2 regions of the Colwellia sp. MEBiC06753 genome follow, and region 2 is predicted to be linked to the other one. Evidence: riboswitches for the same ligand, from Rfam matches in the RefSeq annotation. Region 2 holds a riboswitch; the other holds the start of a gene.
What was found. Region 2 has a riboswitch for molybdenum cofactor ahead of moaA (GTP 3',8-cyclase MoaA). Riboswitches for the same ligand answer to the same signal wherever they lie in the genome.

Region 1: linked by a shared signal. The riboswitch ahead of moaA (GTP 3',8-cyclase MoaA) and the one ahead of moaA (GTP 3',8-cyclase MoaA) in region 2 are both predicted to bind molybdenum cofactor.

What each region holds. Positions count from the first base shown of each region.
Region 1 covers NZ_JBQMTM010000027.1:1,115-16,657, reverse strand. The annotation lists gene ACOB82_RS16790 (TonB-dependent receptor) at 1-1,734, opposite strand, end outside; gene iadA (beta-aspartyl-peptidase) at 1,938-3,101, opposite strand; gene yfcC (putative basic amino acid antiporter YfcC) at 3,138-4,607, opposite strand; gene ACOB82_RS16775 (cyanophycinase) at 5,204-7,093, shown strand; gene ACOB82_RS16770 (hypothetical protein) at 7,138-8,070, shown strand; gene moeA (molybdopterin molybdotransferase MoeA) at 8,149-9,387, opposite strand; molybdenum cofactor riboswitch at 9,503-9,662, shown strand; gene moaA (GTP 3',8-cyclase MoaA) at 9,649-10,617, shown strand; gene mobA (molybdenum cofactor guanylyltransferase) at 10,623-11,210, shown strand; gene moaB (molybdenum cofactor biosynthesis protein B) at 11,210-11,752, shown strand; gene moaC (cyclic pyranopterin monophosphate synthase MoaC) at 11,756-12,247, shown strand; gene moaD (molybdopterin converting factor subunit 1) at 12,241-12,492, shown strand; gene moaE (molybdopterin synthase catalytic subunit MoaE) at 12,495-12,941, shown strand; gene modA (molybdate ABC transporter substrate-binding protein) at 12,957-13,808, shown strand; gene modB (molybdate ABC transporter permease subunit) at 13,811-14,533, shown strand; gene modC (molybdenum ABC transporter ATP-binding protein) at 14,533-15,543, shown strand, end outside.
Region 2 covers NZ_JBQMTM010000001.1:127,431-142,973, reverse strand. The annotation lists gene ACOB82_RS00675 (nitrate reductase subunit alpha) at 1-20, opposite strand, end outside; gene ACOB82_RS00670 (histidine kinase) at 292-2,181, shown strand; gene ACOB82_RS00665 (MFS transporter) at 2,426-4,030, opposite strand; gene narL (two-component system response regulator NarL) at 4,387-5,040, shown strand; gene moeA (molybdopterin molybdotransferase MoeA) at 5,072-6,325, shown strand; gene ACOB82_RS00650 (hypothetical protein) at 6,607-7,368, shown strand; gene moaE (molybdopterin synthase catalytic subunit MoaE) at 7,496-7,942, opposite strand; gene ACOB82_RS00640 (MoaD/ThiS family protein) at 7,944-8,192, opposite strand; gene moaC (cyclic pyranopterin monophosphate synthase MoaC) at 8,189-8,683, opposite strand; gene moaB (molybdenum cofactor biosynthesis protein B) at 8,686-9,225, opposite strand; gene mobA (molybdenum cofactor guanylyltransferase) at 9,236-9,829, opposite strand; gene moaA (GTP 3',8-cyclase MoaA) at 9,831-10,802, opposite strand; molybdenum cofactor riboswitch at 10,878-11,011, opposite strand; gene ACOB82_RS00615 (alginate export family protein) at 11,107-12,312, opposite strand; gene ACOB82_RS00610 (molybdopterin-synthase adenylyltransferase MoeB) at 12,562-13,329, shown strand; gene ACOB82_RS00605 (NnrS family protein) at 13,379-14,596, opposite strand; gene ACOB82_RS00600 (MFS transporter) at 14,607-15,543, opposite strand, start outside.

The sequences.
Region 1 (15,543 bases), on a different contig from region 2:
AATTTCATAGTTAGTGGTTTTATCTGGTTGGTAATCCATTTCATTCGGCAACGCACACACTTGAATTGAGCCATCGTCAGGACAAGGTACTAGGCCATTGGAACCACCAATACGGTAACCTTCACTAACCGTGAAATAAGTTAATAACTCATCACTGTATTGGTAACTCGCATTAAATTTCAGCAAATTACCATCATCTTTGGCTTTGCTTGTTGAACGCTCTATTTCATCGATAGAACTGATCTCACCATTGTAAAATGGTGCGTGGTTACCTGAAGTTGATTTCACTTCATACTCATACAAACGTGCACCAGCAGTTAAACTAAGTTTGTCAGTGACTTGGTAACTTACTTCACCGAAAATTGCTGATTCTTCAAGTTTTTGTTTATTCAGCGCAACATACTCTAGATCATATTCAATGTTGGTGTATTGGCCGTCAAACCAGAAATCGGTTAAGCCCGGTGTATATTCGCGATCATCAGAAGATGACTCAAGCTTGTTATAGAAGTAGCCAACAATGTAGCTAAATGGCGAGTCAATAGTTGAAACTAAACGTAACTCTTGAGTAAATACATCATTATCGCCAGTATCTAAGGTATATGCAGTAAACGCTGGGTAATCAGCATAGCCACTCCAGATATCACCAAACAATAAATCCGTTTGGTCACGTTGACCTGATTGCTCATAGTCAGACCAACCTGATGCTGAGACTAACTCAGCAAAACCTAAATCTAACTCCATTTCTAAACTAAGTAGTTGATCTTCTTTTTTATTTGGTTCAACTACACGGTAGGCTGAATCATATTTACCAATAAATTCGCCCAATGGATTTTCTGCTGGCATAGAATTGTATTGAACAATTGAGTTACCGCCATTTTCTTGTTTTTGATAGAAGTAAGTTAACGTACCATCAAACCAATCAGTTGGTGCCCAACGAAGTGCAATGCGAGATGTGGTAATTTGCTCATCGTTAACATCATCAACACCACAAATATTTTGCGCGACCGCATCGCTATCATGCCAATCAGGATCTGGTAACGAGACGCCAGGCTCACATACTGCAGCGCTGTAATCGATAAAACCTGGAGTGTCGTAATAATTAACGTTCACACGGATTGCTAATTGCTCATCAATAATTGGCGTATTGAAAATAAAGCCAGCTTCGCCACCCATATCATCACTTTCTTTTAGCGAGAAAATATCGCCAGAAATTGAGCCTTCAGTAACGTCTAACTCAGGCTTATGTAACAAGTAACGAATCGCACCACCTAGCGTGCCTGCGCCATAAAGTGTACCTTGTGGCCCAATTAACACCTCAACACGCTCTACATCTTTTAAACGTAAATCAACAGTGAGTGGAATTTCGCCAACGTAAGTTGCAACCGTACCGCCATCAGAAATACGCTCAGACGAGTTAGTGTTTAGCCCTCGAACAATAATAGATGCGCCTTCTCGGCCACCTTGATCAGCAATACTTAAACCTGGCACCCAACGGGCTACATCTTCTGGGGCAGCAATGTTTTGATCTTTCATTACGTCGCCATCAAGTGCGGTAATGTTCATCGGTGCTTCTTGGACACTTGAAGCGCGGCGAGATCCTGTTACTTGAATACGTTCAATACCTTCTACAGCCGCATCATCTTGCGCCATAACAATCGTCGGTGCGCTGAAAATCGAGCTCAAGGCTAAACATAAGGCAGATTTTTTAAATAACTGCTGTCTGTGCGTTGTCATGTTATTCTCCTAAAAGTAAATTTTTATTCTTTATTTTTTGCCTTTTTGGCACTTTTTATTGTTATCACTGCAAAAAATTGCGGCTTTATAGAATTTTTATGCAACCTTTTCAAGTAAAAATTCAGATAAATACGCAAATACCGCTCTCGTTATTCCAACCGTTGAAAATTTATTCAAGGTTTGAAGAATAAACCATCTCCCCGTCAGAAAAATCGCTTGGCCAAAACTTTACCTTGGGCCATTAAACACTGGCCTTTGGCAAACACTTGTTCAATCGATAAGTCATCTTTATTTAACAAATTAATATCGGCATCAAACCCGACGTCAATTTGCCCCTTTCTCGGCAGTTTTAATAACCTTGCTGGCGATTGGCTAATACTGGCCAACGCATCACTCAGCGCGACATCATATTTACAAACCGCCTCGACCATGGCTTGATGCAAACTCGTTACTTGCCCTAACTGTAAATCGGTTAACCTGCCTTGATCATCAAATAACGGTAAACTGGCATTGCCGTCTGAGCTCATGGTTAATTGTGAAATGGGCACACCTGCATCTAATGAAAGTTTAAGCGCTTGTGCTGCGGGTAACTCACCCGCTGCCAATATTTGTTCATTCGTGCTGGTGGTAAAATCAATCGTGCCCCCCAGCAGAGCAAAGGCAATACCTTGCGCTAATAGATCGGCATGGCGATTAATATGAGTCGGATAAAATTGATTGAGTGGTATATCTGTTAGCTCTGCCACTTGATGCAAAAGCGCTAAGCCCGATGGCTCATCACCAACGTGCACACTAACAATTCCCGCCTTACCCGCTAACATACCACCTACTCTTGATTCTGAGGCTAGTCGTGCCAGTTCATGCACGTTTAGTTGTGAGCCGCGATGATCGCTAATAGCCACTTCGCCAATACCAATAAACTTGTCAATTAACATAATATCTTTGGTGACAGATCCTGTTATTGTTACCGCCGGAATATGATAAGAGCCGGTATAGCAATAAACCGATAAACCTTGTGCTTCTAACTCACCGCTTTTAGCTAATAAATTTTCTAAACTACGCGTAATAGAGTCGGTTCCTAAAACCCCAACGACAGTAGTAACGCCACCTAAGGCTGCATCATCTATGGTCATTTCAGGTGTGCGTGTAGCATATCCACCTTCACCACCACCACCGGTAATATGAACCAGCGAGTCAACAAAGCCCGGCGCCATAATCAAGCCACTGCCATCAATAACGTCAACCCCTTGTTGGGCAAAACACGTTAAATCAGGTGCAATCGCGGTAATTTTTCCACCAGCTATCAATACGTCATTGATCCCGAGTGGCTGAGGAGCATAAATATCTACCTGCTTAAATAACTTCATGGTTGATTCCATTAAATAGTGTTCCTGTTAGCTGAACTACTGATAGTTAGTGAGTACAGCAAAGACAATAAATGCACTGGCTACTGCCATCAGCAGCAGCAAAAATCGTCCGATAAATTTTGCCCACACCAGCCACTCTATGCGAGCCACACCGAGACAGCCAATTAAAGAAGCTGATGTAGGAATAATTAAATTAGTGAGGCCATCACCTAGTTGAAATGCCAAAACTGCCACTTGCCGACTAACCCCGACCAAATCACTTAACGGCGCCATAAGCGGCATAGTCAGGGCAGCTTGACCTGAGCCTGAGGCAATAAAAAAATTAAAGATTGATTGGAATACAAACATCAATAATGCTGAAAACATCGCAGGCAACTCACCAATTAATGACGCTGCCCCATGTAGAAGTGTATTTAACACCGAAGGCTCATTTGCTTGATCGCCCCCTAATATAATGACAATGCCTTTAGCCATGCCAACAATCATCGCCGCTGGTAGTAGCTCTTTTGCGCCATGTTTAAAGGCGTCAGCCACTTGATTAACGGTAAGACGGTTACTAATCACCGCGAGGATGCCAACAACTATACCTATGGTAAAAAACTGACTGGCTATTTCCGGAATATAATAGCCCCTTGCAATAACCCCCCAAATTACCCAGCAAATCCCAGCGAAAAAACTTATTAAAATGGCGCTATCAACAATGCTAAACTCACCTGCAATCGCAACAGTACCTGACTGCTTATATGCCTTATCGACATGATAATTAGGCGATAACTGCGGTTGTGCTTTAATTTTGTTCGCGTAGCGCATGGTAAATACAACACCTAAGGTTGTGAACACCAACCAAATAATCACTCTTAATTCTAATCCCGACAATAACGGGATATTGGCTATTCCTTGGGCAATGGCGACGCTAAACGGGTTCATCCAAGACGCGGCAAAACCAATTTGTGTGGCAACATAAGTCACCAATACCGTGGTAATTGCGTCATAACCAATCGCTAGCATCAGCGGCAACAGTACAATGCAAAAAGCTATAGCTTCTTCGCCCATGCCAAAAACGGCACCACCTAAAGAAAAAAGGCTAAATAAGATGGGGATAAACAATTGCTCTAAGCGCTGGGTTTGAGTGATCAGTGCTAACACGCCATTATCAATAGCGCCGGTTTTCATGACGATGCCAAACGCCCCGCCGGTTAATATAATAAACATCATTACACCAACTGCCGAGCCCCACTTGTTACCTGAAACCATGCCCTCGAAAGCAAAATTGAGAAAGCCAATACCACCGCCGTCTGCAAATAATGGTACCCCTTGATAATCGTCCACTTGTTGAAAGCTGTCGGCGACTAATACTGTTTTACCTGTCATAGGCTCGGTCACGATATCGAACTTACCTGCGGGCACAATATGTGTTGCTATAGCCGCGATAAGCACCACAAAAAATAAAATGATAAAGGCATCAGGCATCGATTTTTCAGCAGACTTTATCGGTTTTTCACTCATCATATTCGCTCAATTACTCTTAGGTATTACTGTTGGGTATTACTATTGTTTTTCGCTTTAACAAAAATAAAAAATCGACAATAAAAATCATAAATAAAAAAATTGGCTGAAAGGTGTTTTAGTTTTCCAATCAGCCAATAACAACCTATTTAAATAAAATAAGTTACAGGGAGCTGAAAGCCGATTATTTACAATGATTTTTATTATTTTAGATGCTAAACCGCCGAAAAACGGCAAATACATCATCGATAAAATACGTTAGTTTTTTTGCTAATGAGGCGGTAGTTTAAAAAATACCTCTCGAAACAATCACTTGCTCCAAGGTTTATTCGTCAAACCACTCCGAAAGGTAGTAGTTTTGATAAGAATATGTTGTCAGCGAAAAGGCTTTCTTGTACATATATAAAACGCTTATCTCAAAACTTATTAGATGATAGCCTGTTGAGCAAAGCTCTACATTGCTAAGTTAAATATCATGCTTGTTGGCGCAAGCACAATTTCGTTGTCTTTTTAAAGAAATACTCTGGTTAGAAATTCTTGTCAATAACAAATTGCAGTTTTTTTCACCAACAACTGATTTAATTAGGTAAAATAAAATGACAATAAAATGCGCCAACTTAGTGACTAAGTTGCTGCTATTTGCAGCTATCTCTCCACTTTCTCTAGCGAACACTCTTGTTTCGACTACAAACGCTAATCACCATTTAACTACCGAATTAACTACCGAAAAGTTCAGCACGCTTTTTCTTGTCGGTGGCGGATTAAAAACCTGCTCGTCAGTAGCTCCATTGCAATGCATCGAAGACAAGCACGTCACAACTGATACAGTAAAACAATCACCGATTTACCAAGTAACCGACGCCAATATTAAGTTACTAGAAAGTAACTGGCCTAAAGAGCGTTTGGCCAATCAACGGCAACGGGTTATCGCATTGTTGCAAAAATTAGTTATCTCAACCAAAGGCCAGTCGCTAACCAAAGCACAGTTAAAACAGCACTGGCACTCGCTGACGGACAGCACTATTGTCAACCAACTTGCTGATAACGAATATTTCTTAATGTTAGATGCGCTAGAAGTTGGACAATTTAATCAACGCGGCCATCGACTTAAAGAACAAGTTGCACTAAAAGCCAGCACCAACCCACATACGGTCGAAATTTTTCAAAGGTTTACCGAATTGGCCAATAAAATTCAGCAGAACAAGTCATTAACCCATTCCTTTGAATTGCCTCACATCTTGGTAGTTACCGCGTCTGCTCGAGATCCATATGAAGCGGTAGATTTCTATCAACAAGTCTTTGAACAAACCAATGCTAAGGTCACTTGGCTACCAATTGATGCAGCGTTAAATAATTTATGGCAAGACATAGGGCACTCTCCAACAGCTTGTAATGAACTTTCAAACTATCAAGCGACTATTTTAAGCACTATTAAACGTAAAATTACCTACCCAGATCTCTATCAACATCAATTCACCATGTGCCAAAACCCTGAGGAGTTTATTCGCTTAATTAATAGCGCTGACGGTATTTTTATCAATGGTGGTGACCAATCACTTACCAGGCAGGCCTTTATTCTTAATGGTGGTGAAGACAATGCAGTATTAACTGCAATTAAAAAGCAATTAACAACAGGTAAGCTAATTGTTGGCGGAACTAGTGCCGGTACGGCAGTGATGTCGGGTGGTTTTTATCTATCTCATCAAACACCAATGATAACTAATGGTACCAGTGAAACGGCGCTAGTTCGCGGCAGTAAAAAAGACCTTTTACCCAGTAGTGGCTGCCATCGAGCGAACCTTTGTTCGCCAAATGTGTTAAACGACGATCTGACCTATCACAGCAAGGGCGGCATAGGCCTTTTCCCTTGGGGAGTATTAGATACCCATTTCTCTGAACGTGGCCGACAAGGACGGCTAGCACAATTGCTATTAGATACTGGCAGCCAATTTGGCTTTGGTATTGATGAAGCAACAGCGTTAATCGTTAAAAGCCGTCCTGTAAGTGACTATGCGGGAAATAATGATAATTCACCACTGACAATGGAGGTACTTGGTGAGCATGGTGTGTTTATTATCGAAAATCCGAAAAAAGCTAATGAGAAACAAGTCGTTACCCACTATTTACACCAAGGAGACAAAGCAGAGCTAATCAAAAACCAGCTCAACATTGACTTAGTTGGTCAGCCCATATCGAATAACAGCCAACTCATTAAAAAAGCAGCAAATAACAAAAAAATATTTAACGATATTTTTGTCAGCAACCATTATAAACAAGCCATTAATACACTGTGTCTGTCAGTAGACAAAAAGCTGAACGCACGCAGCCAATGGCAAAATAACCAAACCAATATTGAATTAACGAAAGCTGAAAATTGGCAAGCAGCCGAAATTCTCGACCGAACATCATCGTCACAACAAGTGAATTGTAGTTATGCAAATTTAGTTTTTTCTGTGCAAGATGCGATTGATTCTGATAACTTTTAGCTAAACAGATAGCAGTTAACTAACTGATCGCTTAAGGAAGATTTATGGTTGGTCGCAATATTTTGCGAGTTGCTTGGTTAGTACCTTTGTTAGTGCCCTTGTTTGTATTGAGTGTAAGCGGCCTGTTCCCCGTTTGGGCACAAGAGTCCACCATACGTATCCCCAAACCACGAACAAGTTTTGATATTTCTCACGATTATCATGTGCAATTATTAAAACTGGCGTTGACCGCCGCTGATCCACAGTGGGCTAAAAACGTTAAATTAGTGTCGGTTACAGAAATGGTGCAAGGGCGAGCAGAGGCCGAATTAATCAAAGGTAAATTAATCGATATCTATTGGCTAGGCGCGCATAGCGAGCGTGATTCACGCTTAATCGCGATTAAAGTACCAACATCAAAAGGTTTGATTGGCTTTCGAAAATTTATTGTAACCAAAGCCTCAAAAGACAAAATTGCCAACATAAACCATATTGAACAGTTGCAAAAGCTTATTGCCTGCCAAGGAAGTCACTGGCCAGATACCGAAATCCTTAATCATAATAAAATACCGGTAACTACCAGCCCTGTATTTAGCCAACTATTTGAAATGCTTGATAAAGGCCGATGTGATTATTTTCCTAGAGGCTATCATGATGCTGATCGTGAAGTCGTAAGTTTAGCCAGCCAATACCCTGATTTGGTTAGTAGTGAAGCGCTCTATTTTTATTACCCGTTTGCCATTTATTTTTATACGGGAAAACAAAATCAAGCGCTTGCCAATAGACTTGCCAAAGGCATGGAAATTATTGCCAACAATGGCTTGTTGCAAAAACATATTGAGTCACATCCGCTCACCGCACATATTTTCCCTCTGTTTAAACAACAGCAAGCTAAGGTTATTGTGCTAAACAACCCTTTAATGCCCAGCAATAGTCAATTAAATAATGCCGACTATTTTTTCCAACTTAACCAATTCAACTTTAAACAACTTAACTAACTTCAGATTAACAAGCCAATTAACTAGTAAATTCAGTAACTAATTCGGTAGTAAACACATTAGATTCGTACGGCAATATTACTCGATGATGAGCTTATCAAATAGCTCTATGGTGACCAATTCGCCTTTGGCAACATTACCTTGTTCTTGCGCTAAAATAATAAAGCAGTTTGCTTTAGTTATACTTGAGAGTATTCCTGAACCTTGAGACCCAGTAGATGTAACCACTAACTCACCTGATGAACTTAGCTGCCAAATACCACGTTGAAAATCTTGCCGACCTGAAGCTTTTTTTAGCGGCGTTTGTGTTTTCGCCTGTAAGCTAATTCGATTAGGTAACTCTCGCCCCTGCATTTTACAAAGCGCCGGCACCACCAATTGATAAAAAGTGACAAAAGCAGATACGGGGTTACCCGGTAATCCAAAAAACTGACTATCTGCTAGCTGACCAAACGCAAAAGGCTTCCCTGGCTTCATCGCTATTTTCCAAAAACCAATTTCCCCTAACTCTTCCAATACTGTTTTTGTGTAATCCGCTTCACCAACTGAAACACCACCACTTGAAATAACAACATCCGCTTGCTGGTTTGCCACTTTAAAAGCCTGACTAATCTGAGTTTTATCATCTGGAATTACCCCCAAATCAATTACCTCAAACGACAACTTTTTTAGCATTGCCGAAAGAAAATAACGATTGCTTTCATAAATTTCACCGTCAGCAAGTGCTTGGCCTGGCTGTTTTAATTCATCACCGGTAGCAATAAGGGCTACGGTTAGTTTTCTGACCACGTTAACATCTGGAATTCCAATAGATGCCAGCGTGCCAATATTGGCGGGAGTTAATACGGTTCCAGCCTCAATTAACACTTGCCCTTGGCGAATATCTTCTCCACACCGACGAACATGTTGACCTCCCCGCACGGGTTGCAGCAAACGAACCTGCTCTAGCGAGACTTCTGTATTTTCTTGCATTTCAACACTGTCACAACCCAATGGTAATTTTGCGCCCGTCATAATGCGTACACACTGCCCCTTATCGACAATGCCTTGATAAGGATTACCGGCAAATGCTTTACCAACAAGCGTTAACTCGCTATTAGCTATAAGACCTTGGCTGTTAAATGCGTAGCCATCCATTGCTGAATTATCGTGAGGCGGCACATTTACCGGGCTAATAACGGCTTCTGCCAATGTCCGGCCACATGCTTGCTCGATAGCAATTGTTTCATTTGCAACAAGGGAGGAAATATTATCAAGAATAATGTTTTTAGCCTGTTCAAACTTAAGTAAACCCGGCTGGCTGAAACAATGAGTCATAAAATGCCTTTTATAGTGAAAATTTCTTGGCCTAATTGCCAATATACTGGCTTTTTCCGCTAGTTAACAATCAGTTCAGTCTTGTAGTTTAGTAAATACTTGTTATGCTTTAAACAAGATATAAATTCGCCGAGCTTATCTACCCTACGTTTTGCCTTAACACGGTTTAAATAGTGCAAAATATGGTTGCTAAGCCGTAGCTCATAGAGTTGCCAGGGTTAACAAGGAAACGCGTTGGCCTCCCGCATTTGGAAAGGTGAGATGTTACAAGACGCTTTTGGCCGCAGGTTTAACTACCTGAGGTTATCAATTACTGACGTATGCAACTTTCGTTGTCAATACTGCCTACCTGATGGTTACCAATGTGATCATGATCGGCAATTTCTTACCTTGACTGAAATTCAAAAAATTGCCGAAGTCTTTGCCTATCTTGGCACCAAAAAAATCAGAATTACTGGCGGTGAGCCTTCATTACGAAAAGATCTGCCAGCAATAATTGCCGCCTGTAAACAAACGAAGGGTATTGAGCAAGTAGCCATTACCACCAATGGCTATAAATTACCTAGCCAACTTCCACTGTGGCTGGATGCTGGACTTGATGCGTTAAATATCAGTATTGATAGTTTAGATCCTAAACAGTTTCAGTTAATTACCGGTCACGATAAGTTACAAACCATTCTTGATGGTATTGAACGAGCACAGCAATACCCTGAACTCAAAATAAAAATTAATACAGTGTTAATGAAGCGCTTTAATTTAGAGCAACTTTCCCAGTTTTTAGCTTGGGTTAAAGTAACTCCCGTTTCACTGCGGTTTATTGAACTAATGCAAACCGGTGACAATACACATTTTTTTGAGCAACAGCATGTTAGCGGCGAGTTTATCAAACAGCAGCTATTGCAAGATGACTGGCAGGCAGTGATCAAAGAAAGTACCGCTGGTCCTGCGCAAGAATTTTTTCATCCAGATTATGCTGGCCGAATCGGTTTAATCATGCCTTACAGCAAAGATTTTTGTCACAGTTGCAATCGCTTACGAGTAAGCTCGCTAGCTAAATTGCATTTGTGTTTATTTGCCGAGCAAGGCCATGAGCTGCGACCACTACTACAACAGTCAACCCAAGAAGTAGCGGAAGCCATTACTGCGTTATTAGGCGATAAAAAAGTCAGCCACTTTCTGCAAGACAGGTTAACTGGCGCCACTAAGCATTTATCAATGTTAGGAGGATAATTGGCGTGAATCATGGCTGCATAGGCATAGTGTTAGCGGGTGGACGTTCCAGTCGAATGGGCACGAATAAAGCGTTACTTAAGCACAACAACCAAACCATGCTGGAATTTTCTAAATCACTATTAGAAAAAGCTGGCGTTGACCAAATTCTTGTTAGCGGCGAGGCACTAGCCGATACAAAAGTTATCGCCGATATACAGCCACATTTGGGGCCAGTTGGTGGTATCTACAGTGTATTTAATCAGCAAGTGGTGAAAGCAGCATTGATCATTCCAGTAGATTTACCGCTAATGACCGTTGATGTATTGAAGCAATTAAAGCAAGCCGGACAATTACTAAATAAAGCCGTTGCTTTTAATGATCATAGTTTGCCGCTGTATCTACCCAATACCGCTTATAGTGAGCTGTTTTTTAATCAAGCATTCAAGGCAAATCAGAGTAATGGCAAGGGCCCGTCGATAAAAGCCTTACTCAGCCAAGTGCCATTTCAAAACATAGTTTGCAGCGCCCCTAAAACGCTCACTAATGCCAATACCCCTGAACAGTGGCAACACATACAATCTCAATTAAATTCGCCCATTAGGAGCAAATAATGGCAAAAGCGAGCCTAGATAATTTTATTCCGTTAAATATTGCCGTATTAACGGTTTCTGATACCCGCGATGAAGCAACTGACACCTCGGGGCAAACCTTGGTTGAACGGGTTGGCCAAGCAGGCCATCAAGTTATTGACAAAATGATAGTCAAAGATGACGTTTATCAGCTGCGCGCCATCGTGTCAAAATGGATCGCCAGTGATAATGTTCAAGTAATATTAACAACTGGTGGCACTGGCTTTACCGCTAGAGACAATACGCCTGAAGCCTTGTTGCCATTATTTGATAAGAATATAGAAGGTTTTGGTGAAACTTTCCGCCATATTTCACTAGGTGAAATAGGCACCTCAACAATTCAGTCAAGAGCACTAGCTGGCATGGCAAATGGCACGGTCATATTTTGTATGCCTGGCTCAACCAATGCCTGTAAAACAGCGTGGGATAAAATTATTCAACAACAATTAGATGCCAGTCATAAACCGTGCAATTTTGCCCCGCACTTGAAGCTGATTAACCCCAATTGCCCAACTCGAGGTTAACTAATGAGCAATACCACGCTTTCTCACCTAAATGCTCAAGGTGAAGCCAATATGGTGGATGTCACCAACAAAGCCATTACCCAGCGACAAGCCGTAGCGCAAGGCTTTATCACTATGTCGGCAAAAACGCTGGCAATGATCACTGAGGGCCAACATAAAAAAGGTGATGTCTTTGCCGTTGCCCGTATTGCCGGAATTCAAGCAGCGAAAAAATGTGGTGACTTAATTCCGTTATGTCATCCGTTAATGCTCACCCAAGTACAAGTCGATTTTGAGCCGCAACCTGAGCTTAGTCGCGTAAAAGTCACTAGCCTTTGTAAATTATCAGGGCAAACCGGTGTTGAAATGGAAGCCTTAACCGCGGTATCTGTCGCCTGCTTAACACTATTCGATATGTGTAAAGCGGTAGATCCAGCAATGATCATTAACGACATAGGCGTATTATCAAAAAACGGCGGCAAAAACGGACACTGGGAGCGCAGCCAATCATGTTAACGGTATTATTCTTTGCTCGCCTGCGAGAACAGCTGGGTCAAGAAAAAGTGTCTATTGAGCTCAACAACCAAACTATTACCATTAGCCAATTAACTGAACGTTTAATTGCTGACCATCCCCAGTGGCAAAAATACTTAACCGATCGCAATGTGCTAGTGGCAATTAATCAATCGATTGCCTGTGCAGACGATACCGTTAGTGCAAGTGATGAAGTAGCTTTTTTCCCGCCGGTGACTGGAGGTTAATTGTGATCTGCGTCAACGAACACGATTTTAATATTGCTGACGAAATTGATCGTTTAACTAACGGTAATACACAAGATGGTGCGGTGGTCACTTTTAGTGGCCGAGTGCGAGAGCGCAATGATAACTGCCTAGTGACTGGGTTATTTCTGGAGCACTACCCAGCAATGACCGAGAAGCTCCTCTCAAGCATTGTTGAGCAAGCGCGCCATAACTGGCAACTAAACCGCATCAGTGTCATTCATCGCGTTGGTCAACTGCAAGTAGGCGATAATATTGTTTTTGTGGGTGTTACTAGCCCTCACCGGGGTGACGCCTTTGCCGCAGCAGAATTTATTATGGACTATTTAAAGGTCAAAGCGCCGTTTTGGAAAAAAGAAACTCGGGCAGAGGGCGATATCTGGGTAGACGCCAAAACACAAGACCAACAAAAAGCAGCAGCTTGGGACTAAGGCTTGGGACTAAGCATGCTAGCCAAACAAATTAATACTTTTAGTAAACACTTCAACACTTTACTGATTAGGGTGTGTGTAACTTTACTTTTATTATTTTGTGCGTTTTTTAATGCGTTAGCCAGTGCAGAATCTCTCCAAGCGATTACTCTTCGAGTAGCAGTTGCTAGTAACTTTGTTAACACTGCCAAAGCCTTAACGACTGAATTTGAACAGAATCATCAGGTCAAACTGCAATGGATAAGCGGTGCAACGGGAACATTATTCCAGCAAATTAGCCATGGCGCGCCGTTCGACGTATTTTTCGCAGCAGATAAGTTGCACCCAATAAAATTAGCACAACAAGGGTTGCTAGTATCCAACTCTGTTAATCCATATACCATCGGCCAGTTAAGTATTGCCGCGCCCAACATGGCGAGCCTATCATTGCAAGAATTGCCCCAACTACTGACTAAGGCTAAGCGTATAGCAATTGCTAATCCGAGAACCGCACCTTATGGCAAAGTCGCAAAATTATGGCTACAGAACAATCAATTGTGGAATGAAGTTGTCGGCAAAACCATAGTCGGTAGCAATGTCGCCCAAACCTTTCAACAAACACGCTCTAAGGCTGTTGATTTCGGTTTTGTTGCCACAAGTCAAGTATTACAACTGCCTTTCGCTAGCAACATACTCACACTTGCCGCCCCTGAGATGCTCAGCCAATATGCTGGTGTTGTTAGTCGCAGTGAAAACCAATTACTGGCGACTGCGTTAATTGATTACTTTCGCTCACCACAAATACAAAGTCGATTGTCAACGATGGGCTATTTGCCCATACCAGAGCAAGACTCGACTGATTTAACCCAAACAATAAGCAAAAATTAATCATGACCGAATTAGACTGGCTCGCAACATTAACCACGTTAAAACTGGCCACGGTAACAACGATTATCTTATTAATATTAGGTACGCCATTAGCGTGGTGGTTAAGCCGTATACAAAGTAAATGGCGTATTGTAATCGAGGCACTAGTCGCTTTGCCTTTGGTATTACCGCCAACAGTATTAGGCTTTTATTTACTCATTGCCTTTTCGCCAACAGCCCTACCCGGAGAGGTTTGGCAAAGCATTACAGGTCAACAACTGGCTTTTAGTTTTCCTGCCATTGTTATTGGTTCAATATTCTATTCGCTACCTTTTGTTGTTCAACCACTGCAAAAAGCCTTTGAAGGCCTAAACCCGCAATTATTAGATAAAGCCAGCATGTTAGGTGCGAGCAAATTTGATCAATTTTTTTCAGTGGTACTCCCGTTAACCAAAGCCAACTTTATTATGGCCGCCACTTTAGGGTTTGCCCATACCATAGGTGAGTTTGGCGTAGTGCTAATGATTGGTGGCAGCATACCTGATGAAACTCGAGTACTGTCAATTGCTTTATTTGAGCATGTTGAAGCCTTTGACTATCAACATGCGCACCAACTGGCCTTTGGCTTGCTAATCACCTCAATGGTTGTGTTATCGCTAATTTATCTCCTTAACTTTAACCAACAAACTCAGCACGCCAAACGGATTAGAGTTTCAGGGCAAGTTAGCAAGCAGGAAATGCCATAATGACAACGCTAAGCCTTTCATTATCAGCCACGCTTGATAACTTTACCTTAGATATCACACAAGAGATTAACTTAAACGGCATAGTTGGACTGTTTGGTCATTCCGGCGCAGGCAAATCAAGCTTACTTAAAGCGATTGCAGGATTAAATGGTAATGTACACGGTGTAATTAAGTTTAATAATAAGCTATTTCAAGATAGCGCTAACTCATTACACCTAGCCTGCCAACAGCGAAAAGTTGTTGGCGTATTTCAGCAAGATTGTTTGTTTCCTCATTTATCGGTAAAAGACAATTTGATGTTTGGTCGTAAGCGCCTTGCTCAACCTAGGTTTGATGCCAAACAACTAATCGCTCAAACAGGATTAGAGCACCTACTACACAGAGATGTAGCTTCACTTTCAGGCGGTGAGCGTCAGCGCGTTGCCATAGCTCAAGCAATTTTAGCTGAGCCAGAATTACTGATACTAGATGAGCCTGTCACGGCGTTAGATAAGCAGAATAAATCGTTGTTACTGGCCATGATTAAGCAATTACACCAAGCGACACAGCTACCGATTTTATACGTCAGCCACGATATTCATGAGCACCAACAACTTTGTGATCAGCTATATGTAATGGCCTTAGGAAAAATTATTCACCATGGCGATATTTTCCAAGTAATTCACTATTTAACTAACAACGAACAAATCAATGCCCAGTGTTTAATCAATGCTAAAGGTTTAATTAACGCTAAATGCCAGCAACAACATAGTGACAATGGTTTAATTGCCTTAATTACCGACAATCAAAATCAGCTATTTACCACATTAAATAACCAACAGCCTATACCAGCAAATGGACGTTATCTCATCAGTGCAAGTGACATAAGCATCTGTACACAACCGCCTCACCACAGCTCTATTGTCAATCAAATTGCCGGAGTTATAACTCAGATAAAAACGTCACAGCATCAAACCCTACTAACCATAAATTGTCAGGGTGATGTATTTTTCTCAAACATTACAACCTAC
Region 2 (15,543 bases):
CTATCCAAAAAACGACTCATATTATTCTCCAAGCATTTTATAGTTTGGAGTCATCATAGAGCAGTCGACTAAAGGAAAATTGATCTAGGTCAAGTTTTAAAAAATGCTAAAATTCATACTATTACGTATCTACCACCTTATGGGTATAAAGGTTATTCGCGCTTTTTCGGTAGAATAAGGCGTTGCCAGTAGCACAGACAAAAATATGCGAGTTTGCAGCGAAAAATCGGTTTTTGTAGGTATCCCCACTAAAGCAATTAAGAGTAAGGTAATTAATGAACAAGGTAACGTATGAAAAATAGCATGTTAGACAGACTGTTTAATTCCATCGTATTCCGTATTGGATCAATGATGTTCTTAATCAGTGCCATTTCCATTTTAAGTATGTTCAGTTCAGTATTTATCAGTGAAATGGCAGATCACGATGCCTTAATCATTAACGATGCCGGTTCATTGCGAAAACAAAGTTACAAAATTTTATCCCACATTGAATTACTGCCACAGATCAAGTCTTCATCAGTGCTCTTGCAACAAGAAAAAATACAACAAGATATTGATAAATTTAATCAAACCATTAATGCCGCAATTATGGGCGGCAATGCTGCGTCACACGATATTACGCCAATAAAGCAAACGTTAAACAATATTCGCCAATCATGGAAAGGTACACTACAACCGCTCTTGCTTGACTTATCTGCTCAGCCGGAACAACTTAATGAGACTAAATTATTAGCGCTAAACGCAACTATTGAAGAGTTTACCTCGCGATTAGATGGATTGGTTCGTTTGTATCAACATCGTGCGGAACAACGGATTTTTCATATTCGAATGATCCTTGGCATTTCGTTAATGATCACCATTTTATTAGCGGCATTTACTATGTTCCAAATTAGCCGCAGGATAGAAAAGCCTTTATCGGAACTAACCACCTCGGCTAAAAAAATAATTGCTGGTGACTACACCACTTACACCAATATTAAGCAGAATGACGAGCTTGGTTTACTGGCTGAAACCATGAATAAGATGACAAACGCCTTGTCGCTGTCTTATGGTGATTTAGAGCGCCGGGTTAAACAAAAAACCAGTGAGCTTAGCCGCAGTAATGAAACGCTGGAATTACTTTATCAAACCTCACAACTTATCAACGAGCCCAGCGATACTATCGACTTTAGCGCGGTCGCTCAGACGTTAGCTAAGGTCACGCAAAAACCAGATCTTGATTTATGTTTAACCACCAACAACAGTCAAGAGCCTTATGAACATATTATTACCGAGCAAAAAACACTCCCCGAACACTGTGTTGAAAAAGACTGCCATAGCTGCTTATCCATTGATAACAGCACTTGTATCACCGACAATGAAAAAATGGTTATGCGTTATCCCATTAAAAAGGGCGATATTAGCTACGGCGTATTAGTGTGTAATTTAGAAAGCAATAAACCTCTTGAAGCTTGGCAACATCAATTATTTACCTCGATCACCACGCTAATAGCTAACGGCTTGCATATTCGTCAGCAAAATGAACAAAGTCGCCGCCTCACCTTACTAAAAGAACGTAATGTGATTGCACGTGAGCTGCATGACTCACTGGCACAAGCCCTGTCCTATTTAAAATTCCAAGTGACGCGGTTACAAAAACTTCGCCAGAAAGACGCATCTGAAGAAATAATTGAAGAAGTAATCGGCGAATTAAAAACCGGACTTGGCTCTGCATATATGCAACTGCGCGAGTTACTCACGACCTTTAGGCTGAAAATTGACGTTGCTGGATTACAGCAAACCTTTATCGACACGGTCAACTCACTTAATGAACGAGCTAATGGCAAAATGACGTTTGAGCTTGATTACCATATTGAAAGTATTCCACTGTCACCAAACGAAGAAATTCATTTAATGCAAATTGCTCGAGAAGCAACGCAAAACGCACTCCACCACTCAAATGGTACGTTAGTAACGATCGCCGCATTTGCCGATAATGAAAAAAATATTCACCTGCAAATTAAAGACAATGGTGTGGGGATTCCGGACGATCCTTCAAAGCTGAACCATTATGGCTTAGCAATTATGCAAGAGCGCAGCCAGCACTTAAAAGGCCATGTTTCGATTCAAAATGCCGCTGAAGGCGGCGCGGTTGTTGAAGTCATTTTCAGGCCAAGCTATTTATTATCAAAAGCATCTTAAACGCTTATCGTAACTCTTTGATGTCCTCGATAATTGCTCCTGCAATGTCGTAGCGCGGTTTTTCGATCCTTCATCCTGAACATCGCCGCTCCTGCGCATCCATGCGCCCGCGGCATACCGTACATCCTGTACATAAAAAAGCCCGAGCGTCGCTAGAGACTCGGGCAAATAGCAGGGTTGGTCAGCTATTTAAAAACTCATATTTAACTACTCATACTTATGTAGTTATGAAAGTTCACTAACGTTACGGGTTATAAAACTCGCCATTTTTGCGTAAGTAGAACCAGTAATTCACGAAGACACAAACCGCGTAAAAGATCGCAAATCCTATCAATGCCACTTCAGGTGTTGTTGCTTTAATTTGTTCGCCCAATACTTTAGGAATATAGAAAGCACCGTAGGCAGCTACTGCAGAAGTCCAACCTAATACAGGGCCTGCTTGTTCTTTTGGAAACACCATAGCAATGGTGCGGAATGTTGAGCCATTGCCAATACCTGTGGCAGCAAATAAAATTAAAAATAAGATGAAAAATGGAATAAAGAATTCTTCTGGTGTCGCTGACTGATAAGCCGCCTGCATAAAGTACGCAACACCCAACGCACTAGCAACCATCACCACTGCACAAATTTGTGTAACTAATGCCCCCCCCACTTTGTCAGAGATCCAACCGCCGACTGGACGAATCAAGGCGCCAATAAATGGTCCCATCCACGCATACATTAATGCGCTTGGTCCATTTGGATTAATCGTATCATGAGTCATTACGCCATCAACTAAGATGTGTTGATAACCGAAAATAACTTTAATAGACAGAGGGAAAGACGCTGCAAAGCCAATAAATGAACCGAATGTCATGGTATAAATAACACTCATCACCCAAGTATGTTTGTTATCAAATATTTTATATTGACGATTTAAGCTGTGCTTAATTTGACCAGGTAATTGTTTAAGCAAAAATACCGTTGCAACGATAACCAATACTAAAACGAGCTCTTTGGGCACACCAAAACCTGAACCATTCGCCGCTTCAGGAAGTAATAACCATAAGCCAACACCTGCGGTTAAGAAGCCAATTAGCAACATCACAGTGATTAAAAACCAAGAGGTAATAGGATTGCCAATATCAGGAGAAACTTCAGATGTTTTGATATTGTTCATACCAAACCAGCCTGCAAAAGCTAAAGGAATTAGAAACACTAACCAAATGTAGCCAGCATTGTGTATCCAAGTATCTGAGCCCGCGGGAATTTTACCTATTAAGGTGCCGCTGGTATTAACTAGCGTCATTGGATCGCCGCCAAACACACCAAAGGTCATAAACAATGGCACCAGAATTTGCATGGTAGTTACGCCAAAATTCCCTAAACCGGCATTCATACCTAAAGCATAGCCTTGTTGTTTTTTAGGGAAAAAGAAGCTGATATTTGACATAGATGACGCAAAATTACCGCCACCAAAGCCAGATAAAAATGCTAACACTTGAAACACCCATAACGGCGTATTTTGATCTTGTAGAGCAACGCCAGCACCAAATGCAGGGATCATCAGCAATGCCGTTGTAAAGAAAATCGTATTTCTACCTCCACATAAGCGAATAAAAAAGCTACTTGGTATTCGCAAGGTTGCGCCAGTTAACCCTGATATCGCCATTAAGGTGAACAATTCAGACTTAGCAAATGGAAAACCTAAATTTAACATTTGTACGGTAATGATCCCCCAGTAAAGCCATACGGCGAATCCGCATAACAAACTAGGTATTGAAATCCAAAGATTTCGGTTTGCAATTTTCTTACCTTGAGACTCCCAAAAGCTCTCGTCTTCCGGATCCCATTTCTGTAAGTCAGCCATGGTTCTCTCCAATTTTTATTTATGAACGACGCCACTATGAAATAAGTCAACCTAGACAACAATTGGCAAGAATGGGTAGATACATTGGCAGAAAAACGAAGGATTTTTGCCAATTGTAACCAAGAGTAAATAGTTAAAACTTAGCTTAACACCGCGAATAATAATGGCTGAAAAGAAATTGCATCAAGCAAGCTACTACCACTAAAGTAATAGTTTTTACTACCAACTAAGATACAGGTGCAGTACGGCGCCTAAATGGATAAAATTGATGTATATCAAATATATGATGTGCCAAGCTATTTATCATTCCAATTAACATATAAATGCACAAGCGCACGGCAAACAGAGGAAGGCTTATGAGCACAGAACAAGCAGTATCCATTATGATGGTTGATGATCATCCGTTGCTAAGAAAAGGATTACGCCAATTGATTGAATTAGAAGATGATCTGGAAATTGTCGGTGAAGCAAGCTCTGGCGCTGAAGCTTTAGCGATTGTTGATGACTGTGATCCTGATTTAATTACCTTAGACCTTAATATGCAAGGAATGGACGGATTAGAAACACTACGCGCCCTGCGCTTACAAGGTGTTTCTTCTCGTATATTAATGTTAACCGTATCTGACAATGATGAAGATGTGCTTGAAGCGATTCGAAGCGGTGCCGACGGCTACCTGTTAAAAGATATGGAACCGGATGATTTAATTGAAAAAATCAAAGAAGCAACGTTAGGTAAAATGGTGATCAGCGAAAAGCTCACCCAAGTGCTTGCTACCGCGTTGCGTAAACCGGAAAAAGCCGGTTCTAATGTACTTTCCTCCTTAACCAGCCGTGAATACGAAATTCTTAAACTCATTGCTAAAGGCTTAAGTAATAAATTAATTGCCCGAGAGCTCGATATTTCTGACGGTACAGTTAAAGTACATGTAAAACATTTACTGAAAAAACTCAATTTAAAATCACGCGTTGAAGCAGCAGTATGGATGGTAAATTACCAAACCAAAGCTTAGTCAATCGTCAACAAACAAATAGAGAGTCAACATGGTCGACTGTTGTAGTGCGCCCGGCTTAATGCCGCTGGCACAAGCAAAAGCTAAATTACTAGAAAAGATTAACCCTGTTCAAGAAACTGAGCCCATTGCCATTAGCGCTTGTCTGCAACGGGTTAACGCAAGCCAAATTGTTTCACCTATCAATGTACCTGCACACAATAATTCCGCGATGGATGGCTATGCCTTTCATGCTGACTTTAGCCACACTGATAGCATAGCTGCTGGCCAAACATTTGAACTTGTTGGCACCGCGATGGCGGGCAAGCCGTTTACCGGTGAACTTACCTTAGGCCAATGCATTAGAATTATGACTGGAGCTGTAGTACCACAAAGCGCTAATACCATAGAAATGCAGGAAAATATTACGGTTTCAGAAACCCAAGTTACCCTTAATCAGGCATTGCCATTAGGAAACCATATCCGCAATGCCGGTGAAGATATCGCCATTGACCAAACAGTATTTGAGTCAGGCCATTTATTTAGTGCCGCAGATATCGGGCTGTTGGCATCACTTGGCATAGCAGAAGTTGACGTAAAACGTCGCCCAAAAGTTGCGGTATTTTCAACCGGAGACGAACTTAAATCAGCAGGCCAACCATTAGCTTTGGGCGATATTTACGAAAGTAACCGCCATGTCATTATTGCCATGTTAGAACGCATGAACATTGAGGTGATTGATTTTGGTATTATTGCTGATGACTACGATAAAATTAAGCAAACATTTATTGAAGCTGATGACTTAGCGGATGCGGTAATTAGCTCAGGCGGTGTTTCCGTGGGCGATGCCGATTACACCAAGGATGTGTTAGCAGAATTAGGTCATATTGATTTTTGGAAAATCGCGATAAAACCAGGAAAACCGTTTGCCTTTGGCCAATTACCTAATAGCGTATTCTTTGGCCTGCCGGGCAACCCAGTGTCAGCAACGGTAACCTTTCATTTGCTCGCGGTACAAGCGCTGAAAAAAATGATGGGAACAGACTTTTCAGAGCCAATACTTATTCCGGCAATAACCACCGCTAAAGTGAAAAAACGCGCTGGCCGTATGGACTTTCAACGCGGTATTGCCTCAACCAATGCTCAAGGCCAACTTACCGTTACCCCACTAGCGCATCAAGGCTCAGGTATTTTATCGTCAATAAGTAAAGCCAATTGCTATTTGGTGTTAGCAGAAGAACACCAAGGCTGTGATGCCGGAGAAATTGTTAATATTCAATTATTTGATCATATTATTAGCAACTAAGAATTGCAGTTAATTTTTGATCGTTAATAATAGGCCGCTAAGTACAAACAGCTAACAGGCGGCCTATATCACTGAGCAATGACATTGCTTGTCGGTAGTTAGCATAAAATCAGCAATACAATTTAAAAACGGAAAGAAAGTTTTCTTGATTTTCCCTTTGAAAATATAGTGTATAAAAACACAAGCAGATAGAGCTTCTCCTATTGTCAGGAAAATGCTCATTGGGGCGATATAAAATTGTTATGACTTAAATGCCCCGTGAGCCCCTCAAGGAAAATATTATGGGTAGAGCAAAAGAGGAATGGATGCGGCAACAAGAATTGGAGCCGATGTACGAATGGATTGAAGAAAACTACGGTGATGATGCTGGAGAAGAAGGCTCAGAGGAATGGGATGAAGCCGTTCAGGCATATGAAGATCACTGTGAGGCACATAGGCGCCAAGAAGAAGAGTGGTATCAACAAGAAGAGCTAGAGTGGTATATATACACTCAATCCCAAGTTGGGAAGTTTGATATCCAAATTCAAAGCGTTATAGAGCTAGTTGAGATGCACGCAAGCAACGAGAGTCAATTCAGCCTGTTGGTTATGCTCCACGGCCATATTGTGGCAGCGGTTGAATCTTATTTGGCCTCAACATTTATCCATAAAGTTACGAATTCTGAAGATTTAATTAGGAAGCTGGTGGAGAGTGATCCAGTTTTTTCCAAAATGAAGTTCACTCTGAAAGAAATATATGAAAAACATGAAAACCTAAAGCTCACAGTAGCCTCATACCTGAGGGATCTAATTTTTCATGATCTCGCAAAAGTTAAGCCTATGTTTAAAGAGGTACTTAACTGCGACTTTGGTGATATTACCTGGCTGTTCGAAGCAGTTAATATAAGGCACCACTGCGTACATCGAGCTGGCCTTGATAAAGATGGAAACAGGGTTGATCTAACAAAGGTGTCGATACGATCTTTGGCATTTATGGCAAGCAATCTTGTTCATTCAGTAGAAAATAGTATTACGAAAAGTCCGGAAGCAGATTTCGAGTTTTAGTCATAACAAACGCGTCAATAAGGATGCTCGCAAGCTCGCGCCTATGCGCAGACGTTATATTTTTTAGAAAACGAAGCTAACATCCATACTTTTGTGTAATATTCTTACAATCAAAATTAGCAAGGCCTTACAACCAACGACTTATCGCCAGTTGATCTTTTTTATTAAACGCTACCCAAGTGTCACCTTTTGAGGTTGTTTCTTTCTTCCAAAATGGTGCCTGATTTTTCAAATAATCCATAATAAACTGGCAAGCTTCAAACGCCGCTTCGCGATGCTTGCTGGTTACGCCAACAAAAACAATTTGATCAGCAAGGGCAAGCTCACCAACCCGATGAATCACCCTAACCCGCCCTAGCGGCCAACGTTGCTTTGCGCGCATGACAATGTCAGCTAATGATTTTTCCGTCATCCCCGGATAATGCTCAAGGGTTAAACGGGTTATTTGACTACCTTGATTCATATCTCTGACTAAGCCGGTAAAGGTAACAACCGCGCCTTCGCTTTCGCTATCTTGGCGTAATTGCTGATATTCTTTCGCCATATCAAAATCATCAGTTTGCACACTGATCATATTAGCCTCCAGTGACCGGAGGAAAGAACGCGACTTCATCACCATAATGAAGCTGTTGCTCCATTGACGACATAGTATGATTAACTGCCACCAATACCTTGCCGGACTGTAAATGATCTTGCCATTTATCGCTGTCTTGAATCAGCACTTGTAACAAGTCAGCCACTTGCTGTTTTTCAGGTAGCTCCACCACTCTTTGGTGACAACTTAATAGCTCTCTTAATTGACCAAAAAATTTTACCGTGATCATATCTCGTTCTCCTTAATGTTGCTGTCTCGATCCCAAAACCCCGATTTACCGCCACTTTTATCCAGCACTTTAATTTCCGAAATTTCCATCATCGGATCCATAGCTTTGCACATATCAAATAAAGTTAACAACGCCACTGACACCGCTGTCAGCGCCTCCATTTCAACACCCGTTTGACCGCTAAGTTTGCAAAAACTAGTCACTTTAATACGGTTGTTTTTTTCATCTAGCGCAAAGCTTACATCAACTTTTGATAACGCCAACGGATGACATAAGGGGATCAAGTCCGCACATTTTTTTGCTGCTTGAATGCCTGCTATTCTAGCGGTGGCAATCACATCACCTTTTTTGTGCTGGCAATTTTTTACCGCTTGCAAAGTATCAGCAAACATTGAAATATAACCTTCTGCGGTTGCCGTTCGTACCGTGGGTTGTTTGTCAGTAACATCAACCATTGTGGCCTGACCGCGTTCATTAATATGGGTAAGCATTATTAACCTCTGGTTTCACACTGCTGCTGAGACATTTTCAAATGTGGCACAAAATTACACGGCTTATGACTGGCATCTAATTGCTGCTTAATAATATGTTGCCACGCCGTTCGACACGCCCCTGTTGAGCCAGGCACACAAAAAATAACTGTACCATTTGCCACACCAGCTACAGCGCGTGATTGCAATGTTGAGGTGCCGATTTCGTTAAAAGAGACTTGTCTAAACAGCTCACCAAAACCTTCAACTTGTTTATCAAATAGCGGGCTAACTGCCTCTGGTGTCGAATCTCTTTCAGTAAAGCCTGTACCGCCGGTGATCAATACTGCTTGCACGTTATCACTGGCAACCCACTTTGAAACCAGCGCACGGATTTGATAGATATCATCTTTGACAATTTCTTTGGCTACCATGTGATGCTCACTTTCGATCACAGCATTGACAAAATAAGCTCCCGAAGTATCGGTTTGTTCATCTCGGGTATCTGAAACAGTAAGCACTGCAATATTTAATGGGGTAAAAGGTAATTGATGGTGTGACATATAATTGTTCCTAATGGTTAAATCGTTCAATTGCTTGCTGCCATTGTAGTGGGTCATTGGTGTTGATAAGCATATCTTGGCAGTCGGTCGTAATGCTGGCACAGCCAATGCTGTTAACAAAGCGTTTAACTGAACGTTTATTGCTGTGGGCGATAAGCTTTGCGCATTCCCTAGCTTCGTCATTAATTGGTAAAAATAATGGCAGTGGCTGATCTTTAAAATGCAGTGCGCAGTGCATTTCACTGCCGCACAGCACCAACTCTTGCAATGTCGATTGATTTAGCAATGGCATGTCAACAGGTAGAATCAATATAGCATTGAGCTTGTTGGGCGCTAGATATTTCAATGGGTTTGAAAGTAAATAATCCAGCGCCGTATAAATGGCCGCTACCGGGCCAGAATTAGGGTATTTATCCATTAAATAGCCCTTTTCATTACGACAAATGATAACTGGCGCAGCACCAACGCTTTTCAGTAAATCAGCGGTGCGCTCTAACATTGGTTTACCTTGCAGTAACAACTGTGCCTTGTCGAAGCCCATTCGGCTAGAATAACCGCCAGCTAGCACCACTCCCAATAAGTTAATATGTTCTGGCAATTGCATATTACCCTCCAAGCATCGCCAAATGTTGAGTGCCACCAACAAAACCTTGATGTAACTGGTGAGTTGCTACTTTATCTTGTAAAGCATGACATATAGCTTGCTTAGTGCCATTAACATCACCAGCCGTCAGCCAAGGCCTAATATCTTGCCCTGCTTCAGCAAATAGGCATAAATGCAGTTTGCCAGTGGCAGACATACGCAGACGATTGCAACTGTCACAAAAGTCTTTGCTATAAGGCATGACTAAGCCAACACGACCAATTGAGTTTGAGTGATAGAACTCTTGTGCTGGGCCATCCAGTTTATGTTTAATTTTTTGTTGCCAGCCAGAGGCCAACAATTGGGCTTTAATCGCTTCACCTGACACATGATTTTGTTGAAAAAACGTTTGGTTATCACCGGTTTTCATTAATTCAATAAAGCGAATAGTTACCTTGCGGGTTGCAACCCAATTAAGATAATCGGTTAACTGATGTAAGTTAAATTGCTTGAGTAGCACGGCATTGAGCTTAATGGTGTTAATACCTAATTGCTCTGCCTGTTCAATACCTCGTAATACTTTGGCTAGCTTATTATGGCCAGTAATCGCCGAGAACAAGCGTGCGTCAATACTGTCGGCGCTAATATTGATTGCATCCAGCCCGGCATTTATCCACGCTTGTGCTTTATCTTCAAGGTTAAAACCATTGGTTGTTAATGCGACTTTTTCAATGCCGTCTGTTTGTCGACATAACGCGATAATTTCAGTGAGATCTTTTCTTAGCCCTGGCTCACCACCGGTTAAGCGAATTTTTTTCATCCCTAATTGCGCAAAAGCGGCGATTAAGGTCTCTAATTCTTTCAGGGTTAAAAAATTACGATCTTGATTGCAGTCGTAACCATCAGGCAAACAGTAGTTACAACTAAAATTGCAAACGTCGGTAATCGACAGCCTGAGGTATTGAAATTGACGACCAAAATTATCGGTTAGCATAGCCCTACCTTGATTGCTCGGTGGCAAATAATTTATTGGCAGGTGTAGAGTGAAATGTTCGCGGATACGAATAGTTCTAGTTCACTAAAAACACCTTTCCAAATACGGGAAGCAATTAAATTTCTCTAATCACCCGGTAATCAAATTTTGATTACGGCATGGTCGCCATACTTGCGCTTAGGCAACAATGCTAGGAGTTTTAAATTTCAATCAGCTTAACTGAACGGTTGAAATTTAACTATTTAGCAAAAGGAATAGGCGCCTACCACCAATTGGGTAGACGCCCCGTTCTAAAGTCTTTGCATTAAAAAGCAAAGGTCATCATTGCCCAAAGTTTTGTGGTATCTGCGCCCAAATCATCAGCATCGTAGGCCGCTAATTTTAATAATCCACTCATATGTTGATTAAATTTATAATCAGCCACTAAATCAATTTCACTGCCGTAGCTGGCACTACCTTCGTTAGCATCAAAGTTATGATAAGCTGCCATCAGTTTGACACCAGATAACGTAGTTGCAGCCGAGATATAAGTATCTTCAATACCATTACCTGGCGTGCCTAAGAATTTATCCGCAAAACCTTGGAATTTATGTAAGGTTGCCAGTGGCGTGCTAAAACCAACGCCATTATCACCGCCTAGCACTTCAAAACCTGCGGTCAGTTTGACTGCGCCTAACTTACCGGCAAGTTCTGCCTTATAATAATCGGCACTGTAATCATTAGGATTGTCGCCCGCATCAGTTTGCGTGGCATAACTTAAATTAGCGGTTATCGGGCCAAAATTGCCAAGATAATCAACACCAAAAGTATTGCTTGACGTTGTAGCAGCAACATCGTTATCTAACAAATAACCAAATACAGCTAATTTGTGATCGCTATTCACCGCCCATTTAGCATTGGCAAAGTGAAAGTTGCCATGCCAATCCGCTGGTTGTGCGCCATCATTTGGACCAAAAATACGATTAATATTAGCGACATAACTGTAATCAAATGAAAAAGCATCTGATGCTTTATAAATAACGCGCGCTGCATCAAAGGTTTGTTCATTTTGACGCCATGCAACACCACCAACAAAACGTTGATTATTATGATTAATACGTTGGCGACCGCCAATAATGGTAAGGTTATCAGCGCTGTATTTAATATTGACCTGATTAAGATCGGTACCTTCTGGATCGGCAACAACTGGGTATTGGGTTTTACCATTGGTGGTTGAGTTGTAATCATCAACAGCGATTGCCGTAACATTATCTACTTCAACTTGCACCGTAACATTATTAACGGTTGCGGTTTGCCAAGTTAAACGGCTTTTAAGTGTTGAAGCTAAGGCATCTTCGCTTTTATTGTCTTCATCAACACTTTCTAATCGGTATCGCAGGTTAACATTAGTCTTAGAATCAGTTATCGCCGTAGCGACGTTTTCTAGAAAACTAGCCTGAGATGGAAACGCCAACACGGTGGCAATTGTAATTAAACTTACTTTAGCGGTTAAAATTTTTGAGGTTTTCATGTTATCTCCCATTAGAGCATTTATGTTGTCAGCTCAATTAGTATTACCCTTCAAGCTCACTATATTATTTCTCATACAATACGCGGTTAGCCGATGAAAACCTTGATGTAAATCATGTTTATTGCAGTGCTACCTCGAAGTTTTAAAGGCATTACCTACTTAGGAGTATAGACTTATTCCTAATGTGAAATTGATGACTAAACCAAATAGTTTATAGTGGCATTTTGCTGGAATATTAATGGGATTATTATGTTGTCTACTCAGCCAAAAGAGTTAACCCGATCACAATTGATGCGTTACAGCCGCCATATTATGTTAAAAAGCATGGATATTGATGGACAAGAAAAGCTGTGGAATAGCAAGGTGTTGATTATTGGCGTTGGTGGTTTAGGTTGTGCTGTCAGTCAGTATTTAGTGGCATCTGGCATTGGTGAATTTACCTTGGTTGATGATGATGCTGTTGATAGAACCAATCTTCAACGTCAAGTACTGCACGGTGAACAAGATATCGGCATCAATAAATGTCAATCAGCAAAATATACCCTTAGCCAGATTAATAGTGAAGTTAAGATTAATACCATAGAGCAACGATTATCAGGCCAAGCGCTTGCGAAAGAAATCAAGCAACATCATTTAGTCCTTGATTGCTGTGATAACAAACGAACCCGTAATGAGATAAATCAATACTGTTTTGACCACCAAATACCTTTAGTTAGCGGTGCCGCTATTAGAATGGAAGGACAAGTATCGGTATTTGATATGCAGCCGACAAGCCCTTGCTACCACTGTTTTAGTCAACAATTTGGTGAACAATCGCTCAGCTGTGTTGAAGCAGGCGTGCTGTCACCGCTAGTAGGTATGATAGGTTCAATGCAAGCAATTGAAGCAATTAAATTACTGGCTAATATTGGGCAACCACTTGCTGGCAAACTATTAATGATTGATGCCTTTGATATGAACATTCAAACTTTTACATTACCTAAGTTAAATGAATGTCCTGTGTGCAGTACCTTATAATGTCTTATAGTCAATCATATCTATAGTCAGGGTAATCACTCAGCTTTAATTAACCCGGTCTACCATCCACACGTGGCTGTGTTAGCACTGGCCAGTATACCCAACAAAAAATACCAAACGCAATTAGCCACATTGCTGCGGTAAATTGCCAAATAATGGTGCTGTACTGAGCAAAAAAACCAGTACCAACCAAGCGAACTATCGCACCAATAGCGATTAACAAAAAGGCCAATGAAATCGCTGGATTTACTTCAAGCTTGCGTCCAGTATGACCAAGGGATACTCGGGCGATCATAGCTAAAATCAGGTTAGCCATTGCGCCAACCGTCAAGCCATGTAGCACTGTACTTAACGATAAAAAGCCAAACGCCAGATGTAAGCCAAGTAAAATAAAGCTAATTGGGATAAATAAGTAAGCGACATGTAACGACCAAAGCAAGGAATTAGATAAGGTCGAGAAAAAGCGCCAACGGCTGCAGCGTAGTAAGTTTGCACCACCGGCGAATATTGCCAGCAAACCAACAGACAGTTCTAAGCTGGTAATAAAATTTACCCCTAATATAAACATCAGCGTTACCAGCCATGCACTGACTAAGGTCAGTAGCTCAAGCCATGCCAGCGCTGGTTTTCGTGGAATCTTGGTAGCATTGGCAGTAAAAAAAGGAATCACTCGCCCGCCCATCACTATCATTACCATAGTAATTAGCATAATGGCGCCATAGTTAGCGTGCTGAATAGCAACTGGATAGGAAATAACTGATAAAACGGCTAAATGACTCAGTAAATTCATCAATGCCAATGCCAGTAATACTGGCACAAAAAACAAATTACGCCACTGTCTTACTTTGACAATCGGCCATGCCAACATAAATGCAGAAACCGGTAAAAATAACCAATCAATAACAGCAATGACGACTTGTGGCAACCAGTCAGGATTTAATAACAATGTAAAGCGCGCAGCTAGCCAAATCGCAAATAACACGGCTAGCTTTATGCCTCTGACGCCTGAAACACCAGTCCAAGTTTGTACCGCAGTTAACAAGAAGCCAACAATAATTGGCACCACAAATCCAAAAATCATTTCATGGCCATGCCACCAATAGCTGCCACCATAAGGTGATAAATCAACTTGATACACTAAAAAGCCAATCCAAGTTAGTAAGGCCACCAACGAAAATATCGCAGCGGAAAGGAAAAAAGGACGAAACCCTAAACGAAAGAATGCTGGGATTTTTTGCTCTTGTGCTACATCAGTAATATTTAACATGAATACTATCTCAATCGCGTTCTAAAAAATTGGTCTCAATGGCGTGTTCGACACGCTGACGGTACTGCTCTTGCTGATTTGCGTAATAAGTCAATAACATGCAGGCGGCAAGCACGCCATATAGCAACATAAAACAGGCGGTATAAACGCCAATAAAATCAACTGACAGACCAAATAAAATAGGTAAAATACAACCGCCAAAAGCACCAACCATAGCAACCGCGCCACCAACACTACCCATTTGTTTAGGGTAATGTTGATAAATTGCTTTATAAACGCTGGCACGGCCAAACCCTTGGGCAATACCTATGGTAAAAATTAAAAAGGTAAATACCCAAACATTGATCTCAATATGTATATTGACGTTTTTTTCTACGCCCTGAATAACCATAGTAGTTGGCGGATAACTCAAGAAAAACAAGCAAACCAGACAAACCCAGAATACGCCCCAGTTTACCTTTTGCGCGCCGTATCGATCAGCAAACCAACCGCCTGCGGCTCGAACTAAACTTGAACTAGCAACAAATAACAAAGTCAGTGCCATCGCCTGCTGTAAATTCAGATCATAGGCCACCACATAGTATTGGGGTAACCATAAGGTTAACGCTAAAAAACAACCAAAAACAAAGAAGTAATACAGGCCAAAAAGCCAAACTTTAAGCTCGGTAAGCGGTTTGATATGTGCTTGCCAGTCAATCGGTTTAACGGCTTTTAAATATTTAGGCGTTTCTGGGGCAACAAAGGCAAACAATAAGATAATAAATAACATGCCTCCCGCGTACAGCGGGCCGATCATACCAATACCGATATGTTCAATTATATAAGGCGTAATTATTAAAGTAATTGCCGCCCCAGCATTACCGGCGCCGAACACGCCCATGGCAGTGCCTTGATGTTTCGATTCAAACCAGTCAACCACATAGCGAATACCGATAGTGAACGAAACC